DNA from 2 places in the Exiguobacterium sp. AB2 genome. Region 2 is predicted to be linked to the other one. Evidence: a T-box and tRNA genes for the amino acid it is inferred to sense, from the RefSeq annotation. Region 2 holds a T-box; the other holds one or more tRNA genes.
The links. The T-box of region 2 lies ahead of DI14_RS14270 (valine--tRNA ligase). A T-box ahead of a tRNA ligase gene usually reads a tRNA of that ligase, here a tRNA-Val.
Positions count from the first base shown of each region.

Region 1: it has a tRNA-Val gene. The T-box ahead of DI14_RS14270 (valine--tRNA ligase) is inferred to sense a tRNA for this amino acid. The anticodon was not compared.

Region 1 is NZ_JNAA01000046.1:14,588-17,854, forward strand. Features, by position in the region: gene DI14_RS06865 (pyrroline-5-carboxylate reductase) at 193-975, shown strand; gene DI14_RS06870 (DUF554 domain-containing protein) at 1,018-1,722, opposite strand; tRNA gene DI14_RS06875 (tRNA-Val) at 1,881-1,953, opposite strand; gene DI14_RS06880 (GNAT family N-acetyltransferase) at 2,039-2,596, opposite strand; gene DI14_RS06885 (multidrug efflux SMR transporter) at 2,664-2,978, opposite strand; gene DI14_RS06890 (multidrug efflux SMR transporter) at 2,975-3,267, opposite strand, start outside.
Region 2 is NZ_JNAA01000109.1:121,895-125,161, reverse strand. Features, by position in the region: gene hemB (porphobilinogen synthase) at 1-27, shown strand, start outside; gene hemL (glutamate-1-semialdehyde 2,1-aminomutase) at 24-1,328, shown strand; T-box leader at 1,376-1,595, shown strand; gene DI14_RS14270 (valine--tRNA ligase) at 1,651-3,267, shown strand, end outside.

The sequences.
Region 1 (3,267 bases), on a different contig from region 2:
TTCGAATAGATTACTGCCATCATATCTCGTCGAATGAATTCTGTCACTTTCACTGTCCGATGTTGGATGTGAAGAAGCGGTTACATTATTTCCTTTTTTTACAATTCGAGCATAGAAGGGGATATTCGGCTTAACATTTGTTATGATAAGCACCATGTACAAGACCGAATCTAACAGAAGAGGTGACGAAATATGAAATTATTAATGGTAGGAGCCGGTTCGATGAGCGAGGCGCTCGTCCGCGGTTGGATTGACGCCGGTCTTTCGCCGGAGACGATCACGATGACGAATCGAAGTGACCGGGCTCGATTGGACCAACTGCACAACGAACTCGGCGTCCGAATCGTGGACGAAGAAGACGTGAACGCATACGATATCGTCGTACTCGCGATGCAACCAGATGGCGTGCTCCCATATGTACGTTCGAAGACGTGGACGAAGCCGCTCCTCATCTCTGTCGCGGCTCATATCGAGCCGGCAGAACTCGAGGCCGCTTCAGGACTTCCAGCTGTCTGTGCGATGCCGAACACCCCAGTCGCCTTCCGTGACGGGATGACGGGCCTTTGGTTCGGACCAGAGACAGACGAGTCTGTTCGCGCGACAGCGACCGCACTATTTGAACGCGTCGGCCGAACCGCCGTGACGGACGCGAAAACGATGTCCGCCTTCATGGCTGCCGCCGGCTGCAGCCCAGCGTTCTTCTATGAAATCGTCAGATCGATGACACCGGTCTTGACCGATGCCGGATTTGACGAGGCGACAGCCCGACAAATCGTCGCCCAAGCGATGAAAGGATCGGCCGAACTCCTGTTGCACGAGACGCGTCCGACTGACGCCTTAATCTCGGACGTGGCCGCGCCAGGAGGCCCGACCGACCGCGGTGTCGGCGTCTTGCGCGATCGTGACTTATCCGACGTCATGTCCGCTGCGCTCCGCGAAAGCGCGAAAGAAGACGTCGAACAACACCAATCATGACAAAAGGTCCGAAACGGTTGTATCACCGTTTCGGACCTTTTCTTATGAGAGCATATGTAAGATGGAAACGATGAGTGCCACGACCAATATACCCGGTAGGAGGTTGGCGACCCGGATGCGCGTGATACCCGCCAAGTTCAAGCCGATGGCCACAATCATGACCCCTCCAGTGGCCGTCATCTCAAGAATAAAGCTATCCATGAGCGATTCGGGCACAACTTTCATAATTTGAATCGCCAACAAGGCGATCGCACCTTGATACAGCAAGACCGGGACGGCCGAAAACATGACCCCGATCCCGAGCGAGGAAGCGAGGACGAGCGCGGTAAACCCGTCAATCAACCCTTTCGTATACAACACGTCGTGGTCGCCACGTAAGCCGCTGTCGAGCGCCCCGATGACAGCCATCGCCCCAATGACAAAAATGAGCGTCGCCGTGATAAAACCTTCGGCAATGCTCGACTTACTCTTTCCACCGATGCGCCGTTCCAATTGGTAGCCGACCTCATTCAATTTCTCGTCGAGTTTCCACCATTCCCCTAGCGCCGCCCCGGCGACAAGACTACCGATCACAATCAAGAAATTCTCGCTTTTTAGACCCATCTGCACACCGAGCACGACGACCGCAAGCCCGATTGCCGCCGTGACCGTCTCTTTCATCCGCTCGGGGATTCGATGGAACAAAAGGCCGAGCAACGTCCCGACGACGATGAGCGCCGCGTTGACGATGGTCCCTAACAACACCATCTCGTATCCCCCGTTTCTATATGTATTGAAAGCAATATACCAATCCGTTCCATTGGATGTCAATTGAAAAAAGAACAAAAAAAGAGCCACTTCTCGCAAGAAGTGGCTTCGCGGAAACCCATGTTCCGGTGGGTTTCGCATCGGGTTTGGCACCCAAGTGATTCTGACTGGGCTCGAACCAGCGACCTCTACCCTGTCAAGGTAGCGCTCTCCCAGCTGAGCTACAGAATCAGGTCGTGTCCTCTCTTAAGGACACTATTAATATATCAAGAAACTAATGCCTTGGCAACCGTTTTTTAAAAGTTTTTTTATTTTTTTAACGCGACATTTCCTGACGTTGAATGTGACGGCAAAGCCGTTCTAAATCACCAGCATATACCGATACGAGCATTCCCTCGTATTCCGTATCTCGATCCCAATGAAGTCCGTTCGCTTTCGCTACACGTTGTGATGGCACATTGTCCGGATGGATGAGCGAGATAATGTCTTTCTCCCCTTCCTCGAACGCATATTGCATGAGCCGAGCCGCCGCCTCGCGACCGTAACCCATATGCCAATGCTTCGGTGCGAGCCAATAGCCGACCTCAAGTTCGATTTTGCCGTCAAGCTCGTGTAACAACGTCCCGGCATGGCCAATCGGTTCGTCGCTCTCGAACGTCATCAATTTGAGTAACCCGGTCTGTCGTCCTGTCTTGTAGCGCGAAAGCTGTCGCTCGAACCATTCAATCGTCTGCTCATCCGTGAACGGTTTTCCGTCCGGGCTGATGAACCGCATCACCCGCGGGTCTTGTAGCAGCGATTTGACGAAATAAAAATCGGCAATCGTATATGGTTCAAGCCGTAAGCGCTCAGAGTGTAACTCGACATGCTTCATCGTTCCCGCCCCTTTCATTCACAGTCTTTACTCATTAATTCCCGTTATGAGGCAGGTTGAATCCTAGTTAAGCGATGACTTTCAATCCGACGACACTCCCGATGATGAGCGTCAAAAAGAAGATACGCCACCGGTCGGTCGATTCATTCAAGTAAAGCATGCCGAGAATGACGCCTCCGGCCGCCCCAATCCCGACCCAAATCGAGTAGGCGAGTCCAAGCGGCAACGTCTCGAGCGAGCGGGATAACAAATAAAAACTGAGCGCGAACGTCACAATCGACAAGATTGACCATTTCAAAATTTGATAGCCTTTTGACTTCCCCATGAAAAAGACGGCAATCATCTCGGCCAGTCCCGCCCCAATTAAAAATGCCCAACTCATGCTGTCTCTCCTCCTGTCACTTGTTTCAACCCGATCACACCGATTAACAGTGTGCCGATAAAGACGAGCTTCATGCCGGTGAGCACCTCGTCAAACAAAATATTCCCGACGATGACCGTCCCGACAGCGCCGATCCCGGTAAAGACGGCATAGCCCGTCCCGGCCGGCAAGACGCGGAACGACAACGCCAATAAACCGAAGCTGACGATTAACAAGACGATTGTAACCAAGGTCGGGCCGAGCACAGTGAACCCGTTCGATAGTTTCATCGTCGTCGCCCACACAATCT
Region 2 (3,267 bases):
CGCTATTTGGAAGGAGATTACGCATGACCTACAAACAAACACGCTCAGAAGCGGCGTTCGAACAAGCACGTCCGCTCATGCCGGGCGGGGTGAACAGCCCGGTCCGTGCCTATAAATCAGTCGGCATGACGCCAATCTTCGCCGAACGCGGTGAAGGATCACGCGTCTACGACATCGATGGCAACGAATATATCGACTACGTCCTCTCATGGGGACCACTCATCCTCGGCCACCGTGACCCGGTCGTCACGAAGGCGATTCAAGAGCAAGCCGAGAAAGGCTGGACGTTCGGGACACCGACCGAGCTCGAGACGAAGATGGCGGAACTCGTCATCGACCGCGTCCCGTCCATCGAGATGGTGCGTATGGTCAACTCGGGTACGGAAGCGACGATGGCGGCGCTCCGCCTCGCACGCGGTTACACGGGCAAGACGAAGATCTTAAAGTTCGAAGGTTGCTACCACGGTCACGGCGACTCGCTCCTCATCAAGGCGGGATCGGGTGTCGCGACGCTCGGCCTCCCGGACTCGCCGGGCGTGCCGAAAGAGCTCGCGAGCCACACGCTCACGGTGCCGTATAACGACTTAGAAGCGGTCCGCGTCGCGTTTGAGAAGTACGGCGACGACCTCGCGGGTGTCATCGTCGAGCCGGCTGCGGGCAATATGGGTTTCGTGCCACCGCAGCCTGGTTTCCTCGAAGGACTCCGTGAGATCACGGAACGAAACGGCGCGCTCCTCATCTTTGACGAGGTCATGACCGGCTTCCGTGTCGGCTACAACTGTGCCCAAGGCTACTTCGGTGTGACGCCGGACTTGACGTGCCTCGGGAAAGTCATCGGCGGCGGTCTTCCGGTCGGCGCGTACGGCGGGAAACGCGAGATCATGGAACAAATTGCGCCGCAAGGACCGATTTACCAGGCGGGCACGCTCTCAGGAAACCCGCTCGCGATGATCGCCGGCTACACGACGCTATCGCAACTCAAGCCTGAGCACTACGCCGAGTTCGAACGCAAAGCGGACCGTCTCGCCGAAGGCTATACGAAAGCAGCCGAGAAGTATAATATCCCGCACGACACGAACCGAGCCGGATCGATGTTCGGCTTCTTCTTCACGAACGAGAAAGTGACGAACTTCGAGAAGGCGAAATCGGCCAACCTCGAGATGTTCCGCTCGTATTATCAGAAGATGGCGGCGCGCGGCGTGTTCTTGCCACCGTCACAGTTCGAAGGATTGTTCCTCTCGACCGTTCACACGGACGAAGATATCGACTTGACGCTCGCAGCGGTCGACGCGACGTTCAAAGAGCTGCAACAAGAGTTTTCATTGTAATCTTGACGGAACCATCTTCTGTCGCTACAATTGTTTAACAGATACGATTAAAAGCTACGATGAGGAATAGTACGCAATCAACATCCATTTTCAGAGACGCGGCCGCTTGGTGCGAGGCCGCGAAGGATGGTGCGGAAGTCGCCTCGGAGCTGACCTTTTGAACGAAGTAGGAAGGTCCGGTCCATCGACCGTTATTCGATTTTGAGGGCGCCACAAGTGGCGAACTAAGGTGGTACCGCGGAAGATACGGCTTCTTTCGTCCTTAGCGTTAAGGACGAGAGTAGCCGTTTTTTTGTCCACATTATTAGAGGAGGTTGGGCATATGACCAACGAGACAAACGAAATCACCATGCCGACGAAGTACGATCCAAGTGCGACGGAAGCGAAATGGTATGACTACTGGTTAGAGAACGACGTATTCAAAGCAGACGAGGACGATTCAAAACAGCCGTATACGATCGTCATCCCGCCACCGAACGTAACGGGGAAACTTCACCTCGGACACGCGTGGGACACGACGCTCCAAGATTTATTGACGCGCCTCAAGCGCATGCAAGGCTATGACGTCCTTTGGCTCCCGGGGATGGACCATGCCGGCATCGCGACGCAGGCGAAAGTCGAACAGAAGCTCCGTGAGGACGGCATCATGCGCTACGACCTCGGACGTGAGAAGTTCCTCGAGAAGACGTGGGAATGGAAAGACGAGTACGCCGATACGATCCGTGCCCAGTGGTCAAAACTTGGTCTCGGTCTCGATTACTCACGTGAGCGCTTCACGCTCGACGAAGGACTCTCGAAAGCGGTCCAGGAAGTGTTCGTCCGCCTCTATGAGAAAGGCTTGATTTACCGTGGCGAGTATATCGTCAACTGGGACCCGGCGCAAAAGACGGCCGTCTCGGATATCGAAGTCATCTATCAAGAAGTCGAAGGCGCGTTCTACCACATGAAGTATCCGCTCGCTGATGGCTCAGGCCACATCGAGATCGCGACGACGCGTCCGGAAACGATGCTCGGCGATACGGCCGTTGCCGTTAACCCGAAAGATGAGCGTTACGCGCACCTCGTCGGCAAGACGATCATGCTTCCGGTCATGAACCGCGAGATTCCGATCGTCGCTGACGACTACGTCGACATGGAGTTCGGTACAGGTTGCGTCAAGATCACACCGGCGCACGACCCGAACGACTTCGAGATCGGGAACCGCCACGAGCTCCCGCGCATCCTCGTCATGGACGAAGGCGGCAAGATGAACGAGAATGCTGGCAAGTACGAAGGGCTCGACCGTTTCGAATGCCGCAAGCAACTCGTCAAAGACCTAGAAGCAGACGGCACGCTCGTCAAGATCGAGCCACACACGCACTCGGTCGGTCACTCGGAACGTTCAGGCGCAGTCATCGAGCCTTATCTTTCGAAACAGTGGTTCGTCGACATGGAGCCGCTCGCGAAAGCAGCGCTCGAAGCGCAAGGACATGACGATACGAAAGTCAACTTCGTCCCAGAGCGGTTCGAAGGCACATACCTCCGTTGGATGGAGAACATCCGTGATTGGTGTATCAGCCGCCAACTCTGGTGGGGTCACCGCATCCCGGCTTGGTACCACAATGAGACAGGTGAGATTTATGTAGGTAAAGAAGCACCGGCGGACAGTGAGAACTGGCATCAAGATGAAGACGTGCTCGACACATGGTTCTCGTCAGCGCTTTGGCCGTTCTCGACGATGGGCTGGCCGGATACGGACTCGGCAGACTTCAAACGTTACTTCCCGACGAGCGCGCTCGTCACGGGTTACGACATCATCTTCTTCTGGGTATCTCGCATGATTTTCCAATCGCTCGAGTTCACTGGGAAGCAGCCGTTCAACGACGTGCTCATCCACGGTCTCATCCGCGACTCGGAAGGCCGCAAGATGTCGAAGTCGCTCGGTAACGGCGTCGACCCG